DNA from 4 places in the Actinoplanes sp. CA-015351 genome. Region 1 is predicted to be linked to each of the others. Evidence: riboswitches for the same ligand, from Rfam matches in the RefSeq annotation. Region 1 holds a riboswitch; each other region holds the start of a gene.
What was found. A riboswitch is a leader RNA that binds a small molecule or an ion and turns the genes downstream of it on or off. The one in region 1 is predicted to bind cyclic di-AMP.
Positions count from the first base shown of each region.

Region 1 (5,674 bases):
GCTGGCCTGGAGCCTGATCGTCGGCATCGGTGGTTACGTGTACTTCTGGCGCGGAGAGAAGGGCTACGGCCGTGGCTGACAACGAGAACACCCCGACCGTCATCGCGGACAACGCCCACATCATCTACAAGGTGCACAGCTCGGCCTCGCCGGGCAGCGGCAGCCCGCTCGCCAGCTTCAAACGCCTGGTCACCAACGACAAGGCGGCGAACATCAAAGAGGTGCACGCCGTCAAGGGTGTGAGCTTCACGGCGTACAAGGGTGAGGCCATCGGGCTGATCGGCAGCAACGGGTCGGGCAAGTCGACCCTGCTGCGGGCGGTCGCCGGGCTGCTGCCGGTCTCCAAGGGCGCGATCTACGCGGCCGGCCAGCCGTCACTGCTCGGTGTGAACGCGGCCCTGATGAACGAACTGCCCGGCGAGCGCAACGTCGAGCTGGGCTGCCTCGCGATGGGCATGTCGCCGGCCGAGGTGAAGGCGAAGAAGGACGAGATCATCGAGTTCTCCGGCATCAACGAGCGCGGCGACTTCTCGTCGTACCCGATGCGGACGTACTCCTCCGGCATGGCCGCCCGGCTGAAGTTCTCGATCGCCGCGGCGAAGAAGCACGACGTGCTGCTGATCGACGAGGCGCTGGCCACCGGTGACGCCAAGTTCCGTCGCCGCAGCGAGGCTCGGGTGCGTGAGCTGCGTGCCGAGGCCGGCACGGTCTTCCTGGTCAGCCACAGCGAGCAGTCGATCCGGGACACCTGCGACCGGTGCATCTGGCTGGAGTCGGGCGAGATCCGGGCCGACGGGCCCACCGACGAGGTGATGCGGGAGTACGAGGCCTACATGCGTAAGTAGCGCCTCGCACTCCCCAGGAGAACAGCCGCCGGCAGGATCAGCGGACCGAGAGATGCACGTGGTTGGTGTGGTCGCTGGACGGGTCGCCACCCGCCCCGCTGTACGACTTCCAGCCACTGCTCGGTAGCCAGATCCGGCGGTACCAGATCACGTACAGGACGTCGAGTGCGTCCGCGTTGTTGATGAAGTAGTTCGCCAGGTTGTTGCCGTACGTCTTGCTGGCGCCTGTCGCGTCGCCGCCGAAACCGTTCTTGTCGGCGGCGAAGTCGCAGGCCCGGCCCTTGGGATGCTCACCGCTGTTCTGCTCGCGGAAGCAATGCACGTACCGCTTGAAGCCGTCGCTCTGCGCCTGCTTGAGCGCGTGCAGGGTGCGCGGGGTCAGACAGCCGCCACTGGTCGGGTCGGGCTCACTGCAACCGGAGCCCGAGCCGCTCGGCGCCGGATCCGCCTTGGCGCTGCCGCCGCCGTCGCTCGACGAGGACGCGTCAGCGCCCTGGTTCGCCTTCTTGAGCGCCGTCTCGACCTGCAGCTTCTTCTTCGCCATCACATTGACCTGCTTCTGCTGGTCCTTGACGGTGGCGTCGATGGCGAGCTTGGCCTTGCGCTGACCGTCCAGCGTGGCCTTGAGATCCTCGATGGCGTCGTTCTGATCGGCCGCGACGGACGCCAGGGTCTCGGCACGGTCGATGAAGCTGCCCGTGTCGCTCGCGGTGATCAGAGCGGACATCCCACCGAGCCGGCCGGACGTGTACGCCTGCGACGCGATCTCGTCGAGCGCCGCCTGTTTCGGCCCGACCTCGGCGTCCAGCTTCTTCAGCGTGGCCGTCAGCTCGGTCTGCTTCTTCTTGGAGGTCTTCAGCTTCGCCTTGGCCTCGACGTAACCCCTGGAGGCGTCCTCCAGTTGTTCGACGAGTGACTTGGAGCCGCCCTCACCGTCGTCACCGTTGTCACCGGGAGCGGCGGTGGCCGGTGACGCCACTATCGCCATCCCGCACACAGCGAGCAGCAGCGCCATGACAGCCGCTAATCGCCGCGCAGTCTTTCGCTGCACAGGTTATTCCTTCCGTCGGCCGCCGACCGAGTTAGCTGACGGGTTCGGGACGAAGGAAATCCCTACCGCGGTTGCGGATTCACCCCGAGGAAATATGGTTCCCCGGCTCGCCGTGGGTGGCGATTAGGCGGCGGTCCCCGGGTGGGAACCGGAACCGACCATACCCACTCAATCGACAGATCGACAGTTCTCGTACGTTCCGCGATTGCGTGGCCACGTGAGGTGATTTGGTTACAGAAAGTCGTTGGCCGGTAACAGTTTTGCCGGTTCCGCGGTCCTGATACCGCGCCATTCCTCAGGTAAACTCGTCGCCGGTCCTGCCAGGACGGCACCGCCCCCGAGGAGCCGGCAGGCCGCCGCCTAATCACCGTGAGGTGAGCCGGGGAACCAAGTCAGTGGGGTGAATCCGCCTTCGGGCGGTAGGGATCTCTTCCGTCCCGAACCCGTCAGCTAACTCGGTCGGCGGTGACAAGGAAGGAACTGTTGATGATCGGAAGTCCCCGCCGGTGGCTGACACTTGCCCTGGCACCACTGGTGGCCACGGCATTGTTCGTGGCGCCGGTGACCCCTGCCTCGGCGGAGCCGAGCGGTTCGTCCGCCACCGCTGAGGAGGACGACGAGGACGCCCTGCTCTCAGACGTCATCGAGGCCGCCAACCGGCGATTCGTCACGGCCAAGGCAGCTGTGACGAAATCCACGAAGGCGCAGGCGAAGCTCAACGTCGAGATCAAAGCCGCCGAGACCCGGCGCGACCAGTTGATCCCCGAGGTCAACTCGATCGCCCGCGAGCAGTACGTGACCGGCAACCTGAGCGCGGTCGGCTTCCTTCTCGGCGCCAACTCGTCGAATGACTTCCTGAAGAAGGCGATCTCCCTGGAGGAGATCAACAAGCTGCACGACGAGAAGCTGCACGAGCTCAACCAGGCGATCGAAACGGTCACCGAGAGCAAGGCGAAACTCGATGCCGAGGTCAAGGCACAGAAGCAGAACTCGGCGCTGATGAAAAAGCAGCGCGACTCGGCGGAGAAAGCTCTGAAGCTGGTCGGTGGCGACGCGCTCACCGACGGTTTCGTGGTGGCGAAATCCCCTGTCGCCTCGGCCGCGCCGCGCAACTCCAGCGGCGGCTTCTCCGCGGAGGGCTGCACCGAGAACGACCCGACGACAAACGGCTGCATCACCAAGCGCACGCTGCATATGTACAAAGAGACGAAGAAAGCCGGATTCGACCTCTTCGTCGGTTGTCACCGTGACGGCGGGCCCTTCGAGCACCCCAAGGGCCGGGCCTGCGACTGGTCGCTGCAGAAGAGCGGCTTCTCCTCGGCGCACAACGACAAGATGATGAAGTACGGCAACGACCTGATGGCGTTCCTGGTGCGTAACGCCGACAAGCTCGGGATCTACTACGTCATCTGGTACAAGAAGATCTGGTTCCCGGCGTCCGGCTGGAAGGCCTACCACGGCGTCAGCGACCACACCGACCACGTGCACGTGTCGATGCTCTAGACAGTGATGGAAAAGCCCCCGTCCGAAAGGACGGGGGCTTTTCGCTGCCGGAAATCAGTGCACGGCGCGCCGGACCGGAGCCCGCCCGTGCGGCTGGTACGGCGCCGGGCCGACCGTGACCGCCGGCGGGATCGGCATGGTCACCGGCCGCACCTGGGTCACCTCCAGCTCCTTGCCGTGGTGGACCAGGGTGAGCCGGGCCGAGCCGCCGCCGTTGCGCAGCGAGTACGTGACCTCGTCAGCGGTCACCGCCACCCGCAGCCGCAGGCCGCGCCAGAGCAGCGAGAACTCCAGGTTGTTGATCCGGCTGGGCAGGCGCGGCGCGAAGCTCAGCTGCCCGTTGAAGTCCCGCATGCCGCCGAGACCGGCGACCAGCGACATCCAGGTGCCGGCAAGCGACGCCACGTGCACGCCGTCCCGGGCGTTCTGGTGCAGGTCATGCAGGTCCATCAGGGCGGCCTCGCCCAGATAGTCGTGAGCCAGCTCCAGGTGGCCGGTCTCGGCCGCCAGCACCGCCTGGACGCAGGCGGACAGCGACGAGTCCCGGACGGTCCGCGCGTCGTAGTAGGCGAAGTTACGCGACTTCTCCTCCGGGGTGAACGCGTCCCCACGGAGGAACATCGCCATCACCAGGTCGGCCTGCTTGATGACCTGCTTGCGGTACAGGTCGAAGTACGGGAAGTTCAGCAGCAGCGGGTACGCCTCCGGCGGAGTGTTCTCGAAGTCCCACTCCTGCAGCCGGGTGAAGCCCTCGCACTGCTGGTGCACCCCGAGTTCCTTGTCGTACGGGATGTGCACCGCAGCCGCCGCGTCACGCCACGAGGCAGCCTCCTCGTCGTCCACGCCGAACTTGCGGGCCAGGTCCGGATGGCGCTTGCAGGCCTCGACCGCGGTCATCAGGTTCTGCTGCGCCATCAGGTTCGTGTAGATGTTGTCGTTCACCACCGCGGTGTACTCGTCCGGGCCGGTCACACCGTCGATGTGGAAACGACCGTGCCGGTCGTGGTGTCCCAGCGAGCGCCACAGCCGGGCCGTCTCGACCAGCAGCTCCAGGCCGACCTCACGTTCGAAGTCGTAGTCGCCGGTTGCCTGCACGTACCGGCGGACCGCGTCGGCGATGTCGGCGGCGATGTGGAAGCCCGCAGTGCCGGCCGGCCAGTAACCGGAGCACTCCTGGCCGCGGATCGTCCGCCACGGGAACGCCGCGCCCTGCAGCCCGAGCGTCTGAGCGCGCTCCCGGGCCAGGTCGAGCGTCGAGTGCCGCCAGCGCAGCACGTCGGCCGCCGCGGACGGCTGGGTGTACGTCAGAGCGGGCAGAACGAACGTCTCAGCGTCCCAGAAGGTGTGGCCGTCGTAACCGGGACCGGTGAGGCCCTTGGAGCCGATCGGGCGCTTCTCAGCGCGCGCGCCGGCCTGCAGGGTGTGGAAGAGCCCGAAGCGGACCGCCTGCTGGACCTCAGGGTCACCCTCGACCTTGACATCCGAGTGGTCCCAGAACGCGTCCAGGTATTCCTGCTGCTGGTGCACCAGGCCTTCCCAGCCGTCCAGGCGAGCGCTTGCGAGGGCCGCACCGACCTGGTCACGCAGCGCGGGCAGCGAACGCATGCTGGACCACCCGTACGCCGCCAGCTTGACCACACGCAGCTTCTGACCAGGCTCCAGCCGGCAGGCGACCGTGGTGCGCAGCCAGTCCGGGTGGCCCTCGGTCGTGATGGCGTGCCGGCCGGGCGTGTCCACCAGGTGCTCCATGGCCGCGGCCATCCGGAGGTCACTGGCCTTGGTGCGGTGCACCAGGATGCCGCCGGTGCGCTGCTCCATCATTTCCTCGGCCTGTAGCGGCCGGTCCAGGACCGCGGCGACGCGCGGGTCCTTGCTCATCGGCGGCAGCTGCTCGTTCGCCACCAGCTCGGACTGCAGGATCAGCCGGGCCGCGCCCTCCAGGGGCTCGACCTCGTAGAGGATCGCGACGACGGCCCGCTGTGTGAACGAGACCAGACGGACAGTGCGGACGCGAACACCCTGGCCAGACGGGGAGACCCACTCCACCACCCGCTCCAGCGTGCCGGCACGCATGTCCAGGCAGCGCTCGTGGGACCGCAGCTCGCCGTAGCGCACGTCGAACGGCTCGTCGTTGACGAGCAGGCGCATCAGCTTGGCGTTGGTGACGTTCACCATCGTCTGGCCGGACTCGGGGAAGCCGTACCCGCCCTCGGCGTGCGGCAGCGGCCGCAGCTCGTAGAACGAGTTGAGATAGCTGCCGGGCAGGCCGTGCGGC
Region 1 covers NZ_CP192102.1:387,275-392,948, reverse strand. Annotated here, with positions in the region: gene ACQP2E_RS01755 (ABC transporter permease) at 1-79, shown strand, start outside; gene ACQP2E_RS01750 (ABC transporter ATP-binding protein) at 72-845, shown strand; gene ACQP2E_RS01745 (coiled-coil domain-containing protein) at 883-1,896, opposite strand; cyclic di-AMP (ydaO/yuaA leader) riboswitch at 1,901-2,036, opposite strand; cyclic di-AMP (ydaO/yuaA leader) riboswitch at 2,244-2,376, shown strand; gene ACQP2E_RS01740 (coiled-coil domain-containing protein) at 2,383-3,399, shown strand; gene ACQP2E_RS01735 (glycoside hydrolase family 65 protein) at 3,454-5,674, opposite strand, start outside.

Region 2 (5,674 bases), 120 kb from region 1:
CGCTGTGTCGAGTTTGCCTACGACGCACTCGTCACCAAGCGGTCCGTTGGCACCGCCGTCGAGCCGGTCCGGGACGTCCGGGTGATCGTTGCCCTCAAGCCAGTCGTCACCGGCCCCGCCGTAGATCTTGTCGCGGCCGTCGTCGCCGAACAGCCAGTCGTCGCCCCCGCCGCCGTAGACGATGTCGTTCCCGGTGTACGCCTGGATCACGTTGTTCGCCGCGTTACCGGTGAGCCGATCGTTGCCCCAGCCTCCGACGAGGCTCTCGACATCGGCGCCGACCGTGTCGTGCTCCCCCTTCATGCCATCGTCACCGGGGGAACCGTCGAGGTCGACAGTGATCGCCTTCTCGTGGCCGCCATAGTTGACGATGTCCGTTCCGGGGCCGCCCAGAATGACGTCGGCAGCGATGCCGTCGGAGTACACATCCCCGGACAGCGAGTCGTCGCCGGAACCCCCATCGAGGTAGTCACGACCCTGATAACCCTCCAGGTCGTCACGACCGGCCTCGCCGTAGATCTTGTCGTTGCCTTCCTCGCCCCACATGTCGTCGTCGCCGTCACCGCCGTGCAGCACGTCTTTGCCGAACCAGCCGTGGATCGTGTCATGGCCGGCGTCACCGTAGATCGTGTCGTTGCCGAACCGACCGTTGATGTAATCGTTCCCGGTGCCGCCGTAGAGCCGGTCGCCGAGCGAACCGCCGGTCAGCACGTCATTGCCGGTGCCGCCGTCCGCGGTCATCCGTACGCCGGTCTTGTTGGTGATCGAGTCGCTGCGGTCGTAGGTGTAGACCTGCAGCCTCGTGGGCGCCTTCGCCAAGGGGCAGCGGACCTTCGTCTTGTCGCCCTTGACCTTCTTGCAGCCCTTGCCGGCCTTGACCGTGACCCGGTCGTCGATCGTGATCGTCCGCCCCGCCCGGGTGACGACGACCTTGTTCTTGGCGCCGGTCGCGGACTTGTACTGCACCGTCGTCTTGCCCACGACCGAGACGACACCCGAGGTGGCCGCCTGCGCGGGTGCCGCGAGGACACCAGCCGAGACGATAGTGAACATGGCGATGCCGACACGAGTCAGCCAGATAGAACGAGACATACAAGTCCTCCCCCGAGATCCAGCGCCAGGATCATAGAACGGCACCGTTACGACGTCGATAGGAGAAAAGCCGCAGTCAGAGCTTGCGAGCGGTGATCTCCATTCCTGAGGTGCGCAGCCGCTCGACCAGGGCGTCTCCGATCCCGGTGGCCGGGGTCAGGACACCGCCCTCGGACGGCGGCAGTTTCTCCCTGTCCAGAGCCAGGGCCAGTGCTGACTCGCCGAGCATGACCGCGGTGGCCGCGTAGCCCGGGTCGCCCTTCGCCCGGAAACGGGACGTATAGCGCGCCCCGCTGCTCGTCGTGGTGAAGATGTCCATGGTGAAGTGACCTGACTGCTGACGCTGCTCACTCGGTCCGGTGCCGGGTTTCGGGAGGATCCGGTCCAGCACGAACCGGACCGGCGGCACGGCGAACCCGACGAACAGCGCGCCGAGCCCGATCTTCGTACCGTGCGCGATCACCGGGGACAGCGGTGAGGCGCCGACGCTCATCAGCTCGCGGTATCGGAACTGCCGGCCGTAGGCCCACTCGCGCAGTGCGTTGCTGCGCCGCACCACGCGCGTGTTGTAGGACGCCATCACGAACGGCGCCAGATGGCCCCGCAGCGACGGATCCACTTCGGATGCCGGGAGGACCGGCATGTCCTCCTGCCGGCCGAGATCCGGTTCCGCCGCGCGATCCGGACTCAACGAGTACGGGCTGGCGCCGATCTTTCGCAGCGCACGGTCCTTGCTCATCACGTCAGCCTGGTAGCGCATCGAGTCGATCGTGCCGCCGCTCACCCCGCCGCGCAGGCTCGTCACCACGAGTGTGGTGTCGGTCAGCTCGCCGGCGCCCTCGGCCTCCACCAGCGAGTGCAGCACGTGCACGCCGATGTCGGACGGGATCGAGTCGAACCCGCACGAGTGCACAATCCGCGCCCCGGTACGCCGAGCCGCCTCATGGTTGTCGTTGATGCTGTCCCGGGCGAACAGCACCTCACCGGTCAGGTCGACGTAGTCGGTGCCCGCTTCGGCGCAGGCGTGCGCAAGTATCCGGCCGTATTTCGCATAAGGTCCAGCGGTCGTGATGACCACCCGGGTGCGTGCGGCCATAGTGTCCAGCGCGGCCTTGTCGGTGGCGTCGGCGACCACGAGCGGCCAGTCCACGTTCAGCCGGGTGCGGACTGCCTCCAGTTTCTTCGGTGACCGTCCGGCGAGGGCGATCCGTGTGCCCGCGGGTGCGAATCCGGCCAGGTGCCGTGCCACGAGGACACCGACGAAACCCGTGGCGCCGTACACGATCACGTCGAACTCGCGTGCTTGATCGCTCATGGGTGCCGATTGTGCACCCTTGGTGGAGGGTGCGCAGCACATCAGTTACCTCCTGGTAGGTGGGTTGGTGAAAATCTGCCGAGTTATCCATACAAGCCCGGATCAAAGGGCTAATTTGGGGGAACAGGTCCATCGGACCGGCATGAAGGCGTAGCCCGTGAAGGCGTGGCGCCGCGTGACCGGAGGGTGAGACACCCGTTGGTAGCCCGCATGAGGCGGGCACCGTGGCCGGAACGCCGAATCCTGCCGCCGACCACGGATCACAACTCAAAGGCATGGAGCGGGGGACCCACAGGTTCTCCGGCGCTTATGCGTCTTGGGGTGAAGCCGCACCGTGCGGCCGGGCCACTCTGCCCGAACCCGACAGCTGACCTCGCAGGCGTGGAGGACAACTGAAATGGTGCAAATCCGAAAGCAGGTCCACCTCGCGATCGGTGTAGCCGTCGCGGGACTCGTCGGAACCGTGGGCCTGCTGGGCTCCAGCGTGCCTGCGCATGCTGTGCCGTCCGACGTGAACTGGGACGCCATCGCCCGCTGCGAGTCAGGCGGCAACTGGCGCATCAGCACAGGAAATGGTTATTACGGCGGCCTCCAGTTCAGCCACAGCACGTGGCGTGCATATGGCGGTGCGCGTTATGCCCGGACCGCGAACCGGGCAACAAAAACCGAGCAGATCCGCGTCGCGGAACGCGTGCTGCGCGGGCAGGGAATCGGCGCTTGGCCAACCTGCGGCAAGCGCGCGAGCGTCAAGGCGAGCCGCAAGACAGTCCGCAATTCCCCAGCTCGAACGGCACGTAAGGCGCCGGCCCGAGTGGTGCGCAACGCACCGGCGCGCGTGGTGCGCCCCGCTGCCGGAGGCAGTGTGGTGCTGGAGAACGCGATCAGCGGGCGGTCGGCCACACGGACCTATGTCGTCCGCCGAGGCGACACGCTTGCACGCATCGCCAGCCGGAACGATGTCGCCGGTGGCTGGCGGGCCCTTTACCGCGCCAACGACGACATCCTCCGTAGCCCGCACCGCGTTTACGTCGGCCAGCGCATCAGGTTGTAGAGGACGGAACACCTCTTCATCGCCCGGGACGCCGGGCGTCTCAAATCCGGGACGCCCGGAATGCCGCCGTGCCTCCGTGGCGTGGGGACGTGCCGCAGCCGTGACATGCCGCAGCCGTGACGTGCTGCCGTGACATGCCGCAGCCGTGACGTGCTGCCTTGACATGCCGTCGGCGTGACGCGTCGCCCTGACATGCCGCCGCCGTGAGCTGCCGCCGCGGCGCGATGCGGCGTGCCGCCGCGGCTCGATGCGGCGTGCCGCCGTGTCAGTCTGGGCGGGTGAACTCCGGCTGGTCCAGAACGCGCAGCCACGTGCCGTCGGGCTGTCGCCGGGCGACCTGTGCCCGCGCGCCTGAACCGTCGCTCGGCGGCGTCGACGTGAGCGCCAGGTCGCCGCTGATCAGTGTCGGTAGCGGCGGCTCCGGCTCGAACTCGGGCATGTGCGGCAGCAGCTCGGCCCACAGCTTGCGGATCGCCTCGCGGCCACGCGTCTGGCTGCCTGGCGGGTAAGCCATCACGGCATCCTCCTCATAGAGATTCGCAATTCCGTCGGCGTCCTTCGCATTCGCACGCTCGACGAACAGCCTGGTCAGGTCTTCAGGTCGGTGCGCTTTCCCGGTCATGGCTACAGCCTCCCGGAGAGGCAGGAACAAGTCCAACGCATAGTTCTTCTGATAACCAGTAGAATGACTCATGGACTTGCGCCAGCTCGAATACTTCGTGGCCGTCGCTGAGACGGCCAGCTTCACCCGTGCCGCCGAGCGCGTGCACATCACCCAGTCCGGGGTGAGCGCCCAGATCAAGGCACTGGAGCACGAGCTCGGAGCGCAGCTCTTCGACCGTTCCGCGCGTACCGCGCGCCTCACCGACGCGGGTGAGGCGGCGCTCCGGCACGCCCGCGCGACCCTCGACGCGGCAGCCGACATGCGTGACTCGATCGACGACGTGTTCGGCCTGGTCCGTGGCCGGCTCACGGTCGGGATGGTGATCGGCTGCGAGGTGACGCCCTTTTTCGATGCGTTCGCAGCGTTCCATTCCGAACACCCCGACATCGAACTCGAACTCGTGGAGGCGAATTCGGACCAGCTCGTCGCCGGCGTGCGCTCCGGCGACCTAGATTTGGCGCTGGCCGGTCTGGCAGGCGAGCCTCCCGAGCACCTCGCGACTCATGTGATCGCGAGCGAGCGGCTCGTCGCACTGGTCCCGGCCGACAACGAGTTAGCAGGTCAAGCGCGTCTCCCGGTCACCGCGCTCCTTGCGTACCCAATAGTTTGTCTGCCGGTGGGAACCGGCATCCGCAACGTGCTCGACCAAGCTCGCGCCGCACTGGGTGTTGATCTTTCGGTCGCGCTCGCGGCCACCTCGCCGGACACGGTCGCCGGCCTGGCGCGCCGCGGCCTCGGCGTGGCGGTGCTCAGCGAGTCGATGGCAGCTGCCTACCCGGATCTCACCGCGATCCCGATCGACGGCATCGAGATCCCGGCACTGCTCGCGCTGATCTGGCAGAACCGCAGCAGCCCTGCCCTGGCGGCTTTCCTGCGGCACTGCCAGGCCGCCTTCTTGACAAAACCATAGAGATCCCGAGGGCTCGCTTCTGGAATCGATCAAGAAAGCACGGAATCAGGCGGCGAGAGGCGAGCCCGTGTACGCGCGGGAGCGGAGCACTCGATCGGAGAGGCCCGTCTCCCAGAGGAACTTGTCGGGGTTGGTGCTGACCGGAACGCGGCCGAGGAAACCCCGCCATTCCGCCAGGTCGGCCTGCCATGCCTCGACGAACTCGCAGCACAGTTCCGCACTGATCTGCTTGCTGCGGCGAAGGGCGGCGAAGAGAGGCGGCCGGAGGAGGTCGGGGCGCCCGTGGCGTTTGGCGTGCCCGGTTGCATGGGCGCGGACGACCCGGATGAGCTGGCGGCGGTGGGCCAGGCGTCGCCGCCAGTAAGCGGTGCTGGTGATGTCAGGGTCATCGCCGCTGTCCAGGTACCAGAAGAGCCCTTCGGCAAGGGTGTCGCCGAGCTCCTCAGTCGCAGCGCGATGAGGATCAGCGAATGGGTCGAAGCGGCGCTGCTGCATTATGCCGACACGAGTGGCTTGAAGAGGAGCCCCGTCGCCCAGCAGGAAGAACCAGTCCTCGTTGTAGATGTTCGGGAAGAACGAGGCGGTGCGCTGTGGGTTGATCATCATGGCACCGCCACCGATGAAGGTGTCCTGTCTGCCACC
Region 2 covers NZ_CP192102.1:509,387-515,060, reverse strand. Annotated here, with positions in the region: gene ACQP2E_RS02290 (calcium-binding protein) at 1-1,092, opposite strand, end outside; gene ACQP2E_RS02285 (saccharopine dehydrogenase family protein) at 1,169-2,407, opposite strand; cyclic di-AMP (ydaO/yuaA leader) riboswitch at 2,632-2,804, shown strand; gene ACQP2E_RS02280 (transglycosylase family protein) at 2,805-3,458, shown strand; gene ACQP2E_RS02275 (YybH family protein) at 3,724-4,080, opposite strand; gene ACQP2E_RS02270 (LysR family transcriptional regulator) at 4,151-5,032, shown strand; gene ACQP2E_RS02265 (hypothetical protein) at 5,078-5,674, opposite strand, start outside.
Region 2: linked by a shared signal. The riboswitch ahead of ACQP2E_RS02280 (transglycosylase family protein) and the one ahead of ACQP2E_RS01740 (coiled-coil domain-containing protein) in region 1 are both predicted to bind cyclic di-AMP.

Region 3 (5,674 bases), 4.2 Mb from region 1:
CCTCGGTGGCCAGGCGGTGCGCGTACACCGAGAGCTGGGTGATCAGCCAGGTGGGCTTGGCGCTGAGGCGAGCGGGGATCTCTTCCACGATGCGACCCTACATTGTTGGTACGGCCAACGACTTAGGTATATCGTTGGCCGCACCAACGAATAGGGGAGAGCCATGCTGGCTGATGACCGGATCGAGATCGCCGATCTGCACGCGCGTCTCGCGGTGTTCCTGGACGAGGGGCGGTTCGAGGACGCCGGCAGCGTTTATGCCGACGATGTCGAGGTGCGCAACCCCCAGGGCGGGACGTTTCAGGGCATCGCCACCGTGGTCGAGAACCTGCGTCGTGGACGGATCGACGGCGAGCGCAGTCAGCGGCGGCTCACCGATGTCGTGGTCGACCTTGCCGGCGACGAGGCTTCGACGTCGGCGAACTCGCTGGTGCACGCCTACCGGGAGGGGCAGGCGCCGCACCGGACGAGCAGCATGCGGATGGCGTTCACGGTGGTGCGTACGCCGGTGGGGTGGCGGTTCCGGTCGGTGCGGATGAACCTGGTGTGGACTCGGGCTGATCTGCCGGCAGCCGGTTGACGGACGGCGGCGGCTGCTCTTGCGGGCAGGCTGCGGTCATGCCTACCGAGACCGCTTTTGATCCCTCCCAGCACACCGTCGTCGCGGCCCGGGACCGTGCCAGCCCGGGTGACCGTTCACAACCAGCGCGGGGAGCCGGTGAGCACCGTTACATCTTGAGACTGTCCCGCTGACTTTGGTAGGTGAGATCTAAACCTTCGGCAACTGCCCGCCGGGTGCGGCGGTGCCTAGCGTCGAGGCATGAGCGCCGACCCGCCCGGACGATCGCTGGGGCCCGACCTGGCCCGTGGCTTCATGCTGCTGTTCATCGCCCTCGCCAACACGCACTACTTCCTGCAGTCCGGTCCGGTGATCGGCGGCTATCCGCAGGGTGGATCGGCCGTGGCCTGGTTGCTGTCGACATTCGTCGACGGGCGCGCGTTCCCACTGTTCGGCCTGCTCTTCGGGTACGGCGCCGCCCGCATCGCCGAGCGGCAGCGTGATCGTGGTCCGCGGGGTGTGCGCCGCCTGCTGTGGCGGCGCAGCGCGGCGTTGATCGTCGTGGGGCTCACCGACGCGGTGCTGTTCTACGTCGGTGACATCCTCGCGGCGTACGGTGTGCTGCTTCTCGCCGGCGCGCTGATGATCCGCTGGACGGACCGGTGGCTGCTGGTGACCGCCGCGGTCTTCCTGACCATCGGCGCGTTGCCGGACGACGCCGGCGGGCTCGTCTCCGCGACGCCGGATCCCGCCATGCTGCCGGCGGACCTGGGTGTCATGGTCACCGAGCGGGTGCCGGCCGCGCTGTTCGTCGCGGTGCTCGGGCCGCTCGGGTTCCTGTGCCCGTTCGCCGTGGGTCTGTGGGCCGGCCGCCGGCGTGTTCTGGAGCAGCCGGAGCGGTTCCGGGGCCTGCTGCTGACGACCGCCGTGATCGGCATTACGGTCGCGGCTCTGGGGGCGCAGCCGTTCGCGCTGATCGCCGGTGGGGTGAGCGAGGCGCCGATGGCGGGGTGGGTGGTCGCTCTGCACGGCACGACGGGCACGCTGGGTGGATTCGGCTACGCGGCACTGCTGGCCGTGGTGGCGGCCCGGCTGAGTGCCGGCGGGCGCGGTCATCGGCTCGTGACGGCTGTCGCGGCTGCCGGTGAGCGGTCGATGAGTTGTTATCTGATGCAGTCGGTCACCTGGGCTGTGGTGTTCACACCCTTCCTGCTCGACCTGTCCGGGCAGCTGACCGTCGCGGGGACGGCTCTGCTCGCTGCCTGCACGTGGGCGGTCACGGTTGTCGTCGCTGAGGGGATGCGCCGGGCGGGGTGGCGGGGGCCGTTCGAGGCGCTGGTGCGGCGGATCACCTACGGCAGTGGCGGGGGCGGGGCAGGAGGCTCGGGCGGTGGGGCCGTGGCCGGGGGTTCGGGTGGCGGTGACGCTTACCGTGCGGGGAGGGCGGCTCGTTCACGCGCTAGGGTGTCGCCGTGATCATCTTGGCGAACGTGCTGGTGGCGCTGGTTGCGCTGATCCACGTCTACATTCTCGTGCTGGAGATGTTCCTCTGGACGAAACCGCAAGGGCGCAAGGCGTTCGGGCTGAGCGAGGAGTTCGCCCAGCAGACCAAGGTGCTCGGGGCCAACCAGGGGCTCTACAACGGTTTCCTCGCGGCCGGTCTCGTCGGAGGGCTGATTGCCGGTGGTGACACCGGGTACGCCGCGAAGCTCTTCTTCCTCGCCTGCGTCGCGGTGGCCGGCGTTTACGGCGCGGCGACCGCGAGCCGGCGGATCCTGTTCGTCCAGACGGTTCCGGCGGTGCTCGCATTGGTGGCGGTCATCATCGCCGGATGATGGAAAACAACCGAAATGCCTGGCCGGGAGTCACCCGGCCGGGCATTTTTTGTTACTGCTGATTACGACGGACCTCGTGAATCGGGAATGCCCGCCATTCCAGGGCACGAACAAGATCAAATCGGGCAAATACCGTGAACAACGTCACTATCCGGGGGCCGGAGCTTGGCCTTTGTCGATGGGACGTGGTTACCGTCGGGCCGTCCTGCGACAGCGGGCACCGTGGACGGTCCGCCGAATCCTGCCGCCGTCCGCGGACACGAATCGATGGCAGGAGCGGGGGACCCAAGTACGTCGGCTAGCTGCCTGTTTCCGCAGCTACGCCTTGGGGTGAAGCCGCACAGAACGGCCGGGCCACTCTGCCCGAACCCGACAGCTCACCTCGTAGGCGTGGAGGATCATCCATGTCTCGGATCGGTAGACGAACGCGCCTTGCCCTCGGTCTGTTGACCGTCGGCGTGACCGGAGCCGGCGTCCTGCTGGCACCCGCGAGCCCCGCCTCGGCGGCTCGGCAGGTGAATTGGGACGTAGTCGCGAAATGCGAATCCGGCGGCCGGTGGCACATCAACACCGGTAACGGGTACTACGGCGGTTTGCAGTTCAGCCGCAGCACGTGGAAAGCGAACGGGGGCGGCAAATACGCCTCGACCGCGGACAAGGCCACCAAGGCCGAACAGATCAAGATCGCGAACAAGCTGTACAAGAAGCGCGGCCTGAAGCCGTGGCCGGTGTGCGGCAAGAAGCCGGGCGTCTACAAGAAGGCGTCCACCGGGGGCAAGAAGCCGGCCGTCACGAAGGGCACGTACGTCGTCCGCTCCGGCGACACACTCGCCTCGATCGCGAAGAAGTACAAGGTCAAGGGTGGCTGGCGGGGGTTGTACAAGCTCAACAAGGACCGCCTCGACAGCCCGAGCCTGATCTTCCCGGGGCAGCGTCTGCGCCTGCGCTGACGCACGAATTCCGCGGGGTTTGTCCGGGGTCATCGAGGCGTCGCGACATCATTTCAATGGTCTCTGGATCTCCGACGGCCTCCGTGGCCTCTCATGATCTTGGCAAGTTGTGCGTAACGATGCGTTACAACTTGCCAAGATCGCGGCGGGGGGCCTGCAACCGCCACCCCGAGGCGGGCGCCGGCACGGTTTGCTTCGCGCTGCCGGCTCCGATCACGGGGACGTACTCTGGCGTTCCGTGAATGCCGGCCATGCCACCCTGCTGTTCCTCGGCGGCATCGGCTCCGGGCTGACCGGTTCGATGGCTGGGCTCGCGTCGCTGGTCAGCTACCCCGCGCTGCTCGCCGTGGGCATCCCGCCGATCGCCGCGAACGTGACGAACACGGTGGCGCTGCTCTCCAGCGCGGTCGGCTCGGCCGCCGGATCCCGGCGTGAGCTGCGCGGCCAGGGCCGGCGGATTCTGCGGCACGGCGTGGTCGCGGTGGCCGGCGGCACGGCCGGAGCGCTGCTGCTGATGAGCACCCCGTCCGACGCGTTCGAGCGGATCGTGCCCGGCCTGATCGTGCTCGGCGCCCTCGCGCTGCTGTTCCGCGAACCGCTGCGGACCTGGTACACCCGGCCCGGCGAGCACGCGGCGGAAAAACAGCCCGGCGAGCGGGCACCGAAAGCGCACCGCCCTCCCCTCGCCGTAGTGGTGTTCCTGATCGCGATCTACGGCGGGTACTTCGGCGCGGCCGCCGGTGTGCTCATGCTCGCCGCGATGTCCCTGGCCGCCGCCGAGCCGCTCGCCGTGACCAACGCGGTGAAGAGCATCGTCCTCGGCTTCTCGAACGTGGCCGCGGCCGTGCTGTACGCGCTGTTCGCCCCGGTGCACTGGACAGCCGCGGCGTTGCTGGCGGCCGGGTGCCTGGTCGGTAGCTGGATCGGGCCGGCGCTGGTCCGGCGTACCCCGGAACGGCCGCTGCGAGTGGCGATCGCGCTGGCCGCGCTCACTCTGGCGGGATTCCTCTGGCACACCGCGTGACATCGGCGCATAGGGTCGGCCCATGCGTGAATTGATCGTCGCCCCGATGGCCGGTGGACCATCCACGCCCGCCCTCGTCGAGGCCGCCGCCCGGGCCGGATCCCTGGGTTTCCTGGCCGCCGGATACAAGACACCGGACGCCGTCGAGACCGAACTGCGCCAGGTCGCCTCGGTGGCGCACGGGCTGAACATCTTCGTACCCGTGCCGCCGCCCGCCGATCCGGCGCCGATCGAGGCGTACCGCCGGCTGCTCCAGCCGGAGGCCGACCGGTACGGCGTCGACCTGCCCCCGGTACGCCTCGACGACGACGATCACTTCGCGGCGAAGGTCGAGCTCGCTGTCGCCTATCGGGTGCCGGTCGTCAGCTTCACGTTCGGCGTACCCGATGCGGCTGTCGTCCGGGCGCTGCACGTGGCCGGTTCGACCGTACTCATCACGGTGACCAACCCCCGGGAAGCGCAAGCGGCCCTCGCGGCCGCGCCCGACGCGCTGATCGCCCAGTCCGGCGCCGCCGGTGGGCACGCTTCCACGACCGACCCGCAGGGGTACGCCGGAACCGGCACCGCCGCCGGGACCCTCGCCGCGATCCTCGCCGTCACCGACCTGCCCGTGGTCGCGGCCGGCGGCGTCAGCACGGCCGAGGACGTGCACGACCTGCTCGAGGCGGGCGCGGCGGCAGTGCAGTGCGGCACCGCGTTCCTGCTCGCCGACGAGGCCGGCACCCGTCCGGCGCAGCGGGCGGCGATGCTCTCCGGCGAGTTCACCGAGACCGTGGTGACCCGGGCCTTCACCGGCCAGCCGGCCCGCGGGCTGCGCAACCGGTTCATCGACGCGTACGAGGCGGCCGCCCCGATCGGCTATCCGGCCGTGCATCACCTGACCGCGCCGATCCGCGCGGCCGCCGCCGCGACGGGCGACCCGGGCGCGCTCAACCTGTGGGCCGGAACCGGCTTCCGCAGCGCGACACCCGGGCCTGTCGCCGAGCTGGCCGGCGGCCTGACCGGCTGACCGCACGGCCTGTCGCCGAGCCGGCCGGCCGGCTCACCGGATAACTTGGCAGCCATGACCGCCACCGGCACCGTCCTGGGCTACACGATGAAGACGCTGCGCCGGCTGCCCCGCCCGCTCCGCCGGGCGATCATGGCCCGCGCCGCCGGCGGCGACCTGCCACCGGTGCCGGACTACGTACGGATGCTGGAGATCGCCGGCGACCTGCCGGAGACCGGGCCGACCGACGCCGAACTGTTCGCCCGCTTCCCGCAGCTGGCGGCGGTCCGTGCGGAGGATCAAGCGGCGGGCGTTCCG
Region 3 covers NZ_CP192102.1:4,689,931-4,695,604, reverse strand. Annotated here, with positions in the region: gene ACQP2E_RS21805 (MarR family winged helix-turn-helix transcriptional regulator) at 1-88, opposite strand, end outside; gene ACQP2E_RS21800 (nuclear transport factor 2 family protein) at 164-580, shown strand; gene ACQP2E_RS21795 (DUF418 domain-containing protein) at 821-2,035, shown strand; gene ACQP2E_RS21790 (DUF1304 domain-containing protein) at 2,032-2,394, shown strand; cyclic di-AMP (ydaO/yuaA leader) riboswitch at 2,617-2,800, shown strand; gene ACQP2E_RS21785 (transglycosylase family protein) at 2,799-3,344, shown strand; gene ACQP2E_RS21780 (sulfite exporter TauE/SafE family protein) at 3,583-4,368, shown strand; gene ACQP2E_RS21775 (nitronate monooxygenase) at 4,391-5,377, shown strand; gene ACQP2E_RS21770 (alpha/beta hydrolase fold domain-containing protein) at 5,432-5,674, shown strand, end outside.
Region 3: linked by a shared signal. The riboswitch ahead of ACQP2E_RS21785 (transglycosylase family protein) and the one ahead of ACQP2E_RS01740 (coiled-coil domain-containing protein) in region 1 are both predicted to bind cyclic di-AMP.

Region 4 (5,674 bases), 1.3 Mb from region 1:
GCCACCCACAGCCGCGGACGGCCGGTGGTGGACGGTTCGGCCGCTGTCACCGACAGTTCGGTCACCTCGAGTGCGAGCGCTGCGGTGCCGTCGGATTCCGGCTTGCTGCGACGCGTTGTGCGTACCGGCTCGGTCTCCCGGCCGCGGCTGGTCCGGTTCACCCCCCGGGTGCCCGTGTCACGGGACGCCGCACGGCCCCCCGACCGCGGCGCGTCGTATCGCTCGCTCATGCTCACCCCTCCCCCTCGTTCGCCCCCGGGCGTAACCGCCCTTGTTTCCCGCGCGTTGACAGTCGGGGCCGTTCGCGGCCGGTCCCCGATGCCTGGTCCTGCTCGTCCAACCGCTCCACCGCGCGCAGTTTCACCGAGGCTGCCCTCGGGTTCTCCGCCACCTCGGCCTCGCTGGGCAGCTCCGACCCCCGGGTCAGCAGCTTCAGCGTCGGACCGGTACCGGGAAGCTCGACCGGAAGGTCGATCGGCCCGGTGCTGCGCGACCTCGCGGCAAGGGCGCGCTTCACGATCCTGTCCTCCAACGATTGATAACTCATCACCACAAGCCGGCCCTTGGCCGCCAACGCATCCAAAGCAGCCGGAACCGCACCCTCAAGAGCGTCCAGTTCGGCGTTGACCTCAATGCGTAGTGCCTGGAAGGTCCTTTTTGCGGGATTTCCACCCGTTCGGCGTGCGGCGGCGGGGATCGCGTCCTTCACCAGTTCGGCCAGGCGCGCCGTCGAGGTGATCCGGACCTTCTGCCGTTCCCGCACGATCGCCGAGACCACCCGCGGCGCGAACTTCTCCTCGCCGTACTGCCGGAGGATGCGAACCAGCTCACCCGGCTCGTACCCGTTGACCACGTCCTCGGCGGTGACACCTCGCGACTGGTCCATCCGCATGTCCAGAGGGGCGTCCTGCGAGTACGCAAAACCGCGGTCCGCCTCGTCCAGCTGCAACGAGGAGACACCGAGATCAAACAGTCCGCTGTGGATCGCCGGAATGCCGAGCTCGCCGAGAACCCGCGGCAGCTCGTCGTAGACGGCGTGCACCAGGTGGGTGCGATCGCCGAAACGGATCAGGCGGTGACGTGCGTGAGCGAGCGCCTCGGTGTCCCGGTCGAGTCCGATGAGGATCACATCGGGGTACCGCTCCAGGACTGCTTCGGCGTGCCCGCCAAGACCCAGCGTGAAGTCGACGTGAACGGCGCCCGGCAAGGTGAGACCCGGGGCGAGCAGCTCAAGACAGCGCTCGAGCAGCACCGGCACATGTGTGCCTCGCGGCTCCCCCATATTGACCCCCATAGCCCTGCCCGAACACGTCGCACCCTGGTATTGCCTTCAACTTCGGCCGTTCTTGCCGGCCCGGCCGCCAGTCCGTACCGCCAGATCCCCATCCGCTCTGTCCCGTGCGGGCCTTTCCCTGACAGGAAGGCCGACCCCGGACACGCGCCTGGCGCCGGGGAAGAGGCGCCAGGAGCGGGAGCGGCTGGAGATCTCGCAGTACGGCGGCAGTGGCGTCCGGACCGCACAGCGGCCCACCGAGGTGCCACGCCTTACAGTCCGCCGGGCAGCACCCCCTCCTCGATGTCGGCGAAGTCTTCCTCGCTCGCCATGAGGTAGTCGTCCCAGGACTGCTTGTCCCAGATCTCGACGCGAGTGCTGGCACCGATCACCACGAGGTCGCGGCCGAGGCTCGCGTACTCCCTCAAGTGCGCCGGGATGGTGACCCGGCCCTGCTTGTCGGGAACCTCGTCGTGCGCGCTGGCGAAGAACACCCGGCTGTAAGCCCGGGCCGCCTTGTTCGTCACCGGCGCCTCACGCAGCTGACCGGCGATGCGCTGGAACTCCGGCATCGGGAACACGTACAGACAGCGTTCCTGTCCTTTGGTGATCACGACACCTCCCGCCAGCTCATCACGGAACTTCGCCGGGAGGATCAGCCGGCCTTTTTCGTCCAGGCGCGGGGTGTGTGTGCCGAGGAACATCGGCTCAACCCCCCTTGCCTTGGCGTCGCGTCCCTTCGCGGTGGAACGGTCTCGCCTGTCAACTCGGGCCGGCAGTCCCAGGTCGGTTCCTCGGCCCTGCCACTGCGCCCCACTCTACTCCACTTCCCTCCACCTGCAACCCGAATGAGGTCGCTCGCGAGCCCTTTTCGCGGACGTAGTTCCTGGTCAAAGGCGGTGGGCCGAAGTGGAGGGCGCAACCATGATCAACGGGGTCTGGTTTCCGACATCGAGCACAACAGGTCCGATATCTCCACGTTCACAGTGTGGGAGCGGCCCCTCAACCACCTGAGTGGAGGAAAAGGGAGGCCTCCGGTGGAGCACAGTGGAGGCCTTTCGGCAACGCGTACCGAAGGAGAAACGCCTGTGGGGCGTGACCCAGGAACGGGCCACACCCCACAGGCGTGATCTCAGCCACGGCACCACCATGCCGCCGCCGGTCTTTCCTTACTTACTGCGCTGCTGCGCCAATGACACGGTCGCGATCAGGCGACCAGGCGCCGCACGACGTAGTTCGAGTTCCAGATCTTGTGCTTGCCGACCCGGGCGCCGGTGTGCGGCGAGTCGTAGATGTAACCGTTACCGGCGTAGATGCCGGCGTGGTACCCGTACGAGCCGTTCCGGAAGATGATCAGGTCGCCGATCTGCTTGTTGCTCTTGGCGACCTTCTTGCCGTAGCTCTGCTGCGAGTTCGCCTTGTGCGGCAGCGACTTGCCCGCTGCCTTCTTGTAGACGTACTTCGTGAACCCCGAGCAGTCGAAACGCTTGGGGCCGGACGCGCCGTACTTGTAGAGAGCGCCCTTGTGCTTCTTGGCCTCGGCGAGGATCTTGGCGCCGCTGGCCCGGACCTTCACCGTGGTCTTGACGGTGGTCACCGTCTTGTAGCCCGAGCCGTTGAAGATCGTCCGTACCTTGTACGTGTTCTTCGGCGCGTACTTGAGGGTGACCGTTCCGTTCTGGTTCTTGACCTTCTCGGTGTCCCACGTACGCCACTTGCCACCGACATAGCCCTGCAGACGGACCGTGCCCTTGGCGATCTTGCCGGTACGCGGGTCGATGACCTTGGCGGTCACCTTGAGGGTGGAACCCCACTTCAGGTTCCGGGTGTTGGCCTTGGCAGACAGCCTGGGCGTGACCGTCGCCGCCGCGGCCGAAGCCGTGGTGGTGCTGGCGACCTTGATGACCGGTGTGGTGCTGGCGGCCGCGGCGGGTGACGCGGTGACCAGCTGCCCGGCGCAAAGGCAGAGACCCAGAGACAGTGCGACAGTGCCGGCAGCGCGCGAGGAGTTGCGGCGGCCATGGCGCGAACGAAGTTCGTGCACGGTTGAGAATTCCCTCCGGCACGCCTGCGAGGTTAGCTGTCGGGTTCGGGCGGGAAGGTGTGCCCGGTCGCCGAGGCGACTTCACCCCAAGGTCGTCCCGTGATCGCCGCGTGGAGCCGCGGCGCGGGACGGACCGTAAATGGGTCCCCCGTCCCTGCCCCCAGATGCCTGTTCGGTGTTCCGGTGTTCCTGCGGTCGCACCATCCAGCTCGGGGCAGGGCTCGGCGTTAGCCAGGCTGGTACGAGCCGGCGAGCGGATGCCGCCGGCTCACCCTTGGTACCTGACCGTCCGCGTGATCGTTAGCCCCGAAAATGTGACGCAGAGTGATTGGCACATTTGTTGATGTCCAGTTTGTTACCGGGAGGAGACAAATGCCATTACTCAAAGCGGTCACCTGATCACGATCAGTCGAGAGTTACGGGTGAAACAGAACACACAATTAGTCGTCACTCCCACCGGATCCTTGGTCAAAACGACGAGACCGGCACAAACACAAGTCGCACGCGATCTTGACCGGTCGGCAACTGGACGTAACCTTTCGGTCCGGTACCCTCGCTGGCGTGACGGACGGGAAGATGCCTCTTATCGCCAAGGTCGCGACCACCGCGTCGAAGACCGCTGCGGCGCTCTCCAGGGCCGCGGGACGCGGCGACGGTTCGGTGATCGGGGGCTGGATCGGCCTCAAGATCGATCCGGACCTCCTGGCTCACCTTTCTTCCGGCCGGGCTGTGGCGCTCGTCTCCGGTACCAACGGTAAAACCACCACCACTCGACTCACCGCGGCCGCCGTCGGCGTGCTCGGCCGGGTCGCCACCAACTCGTTCGGCGCGAACATGCCGACCGGCCACACCTCGGCGCTGGCGAAAGAGGGTCACACCCCGTTCGCCGTGCTCGAGGTCGACGAGCACTACCTGGCCCAGGTGATCGAGGCCACCCGGCCCAAGATCGTGGCGCTGCTCAACCTCTCCCGGGACCAGCTGGACCGGGCCAAAGAGGTGTCGATGATGGCGCAGCTGTGGAAAACCGCGCTCGCCAGCCAGCAGCACATCAAGGTGGTGGCGAACGCCGACGACCCGATGGTCGTCTGGGCGGCCAGCGGCAGCTCCCAGGTCACCTGGTTCAGCGCCGGCCAGCGCTGGCTCGACGACTCGTTCGTCTGCCCGGAGAGCGGCCACCCGATCGAGCGGGCCAACGGCGACTGGTGGTGCACCGGCTGCCCGCTGCGCCGCCCCCGGGCCAACTGGTCGGTCGAGGACGAGGGCGTGATCGACCCGCGCGGTGACTGGCACCTGGTCAAGCTCCAGCTCCCCGGCAAGGTCAACATCGGCAACGCGGCCACCGCGCTCGCCGTCGCCGCCGAGTTCGGCGTACGCCCGATAGAGGCGCTGCCCCGGCTGGCCCGGGTGACGTCCATCGCGGGCCGGTACGCCCAGGTCGACCGGGACGGCCGCAACATCCGGCTGCTGCTCGCCAAGAACCCGGCGAGCTGGCTGGAGGCGTTCGACATGGCCGAGCAGGCGCCGACGCTGCTGTCCATCAACGCCCGCGACCCGGACGGCTTCGACACCTCATGGCTGTACGACGTCGACTTCGCGCCCCTGCGCAACCGCCCGGTGCTGATCACCGGCGACCGCGCGTACGACCTGGCCGTCCGGCTCCAGGTGAACCAGGTGCCGTTCCGGCACGTACTCAGTTTCGACGAGGCGCTGCGGGCCGTTCCGCCAGGCCGCCTCGAAGTGATCGCCAATTACACGGCGTTCCAGGACATCCGAGCGGAGTTGGACCGTGTCAACTGAGTCTCTGCGGATCGTGTGGATCTACCCCGATCTGCTCTCGACCTACGGCGACCGGGGCAACCTGTCGATCCTGGCCCATCGCGCGGCCGCCCGGGGCATCCCGGTGGAGACCTACGAGGTCCGCTCCGACCAGCAGATGCCGACCTCCGCTGACATCTACCTGATCGGTGGCGGCGAGGACGGGCCGCAGGCGCTGGCGGCCCAGCGGCTGCTCACCGACGGCGGTCTGCACCGCGCGGTCAACCAGGGCGCCGCGGTTCTGGCCATCTGTGCCGGTTACCAGCTGTTCGGCCACTCGTTCTTCGCGAAGGGGGCCAAGTGCGCGGGATTGGGACTGCTGGACATCTCTTCGGACCGGGGCGTCACCCGGGCCGTCGGCGAACTGCGAGGCGACATCGACCCGCGACTCGGGCTGCCGCCTCTCACCGGATTCGAGAACCACGGTGGGCGTACCCACTTGGGAGCGCAAGCGGCTCCCCTGGCGCGAGTCACCGCGGGAGTGGGCAACGACGGCCAAACCGAGGGAGCATGGGCCGGGAAGATTCTCGGAACGTACTCAC
Region 4 covers NZ_CP192102.1:1,702,648-1,708,321, reverse strand. Annotated here, with positions in the region: gene ACQP2E_RS07855 (hypothetical protein) at 1-230, opposite strand, end outside; gene rsmH (16S rRNA (cytosine(1402)-N(4))-methyltransferase RsmH) at 233-1,294, opposite strand; gene mraZ (division/cell wall cluster transcriptional repressor MraZ) at 1,546-1,977, opposite strand; gene ACQP2E_RS07840 (C40 family peptidase) at 2,481-3,317, opposite strand; cyclic di-AMP (ydaO/yuaA leader) riboswitch at 3,324-3,505, opposite strand; gene ACQP2E_RS07835 (MurT ligase domain-containing protein) at 3,894-5,114, shown strand; gene ACQP2E_RS07830 (type 1 glutamine amidotransferase) at 5,104-5,674, shown strand, end outside.
Region 4: linked by a shared signal. The riboswitch ahead of ACQP2E_RS07840 (C40 family peptidase) and the one ahead of ACQP2E_RS01740 (coiled-coil domain-containing protein) in region 1 are both predicted to bind cyclic di-AMP.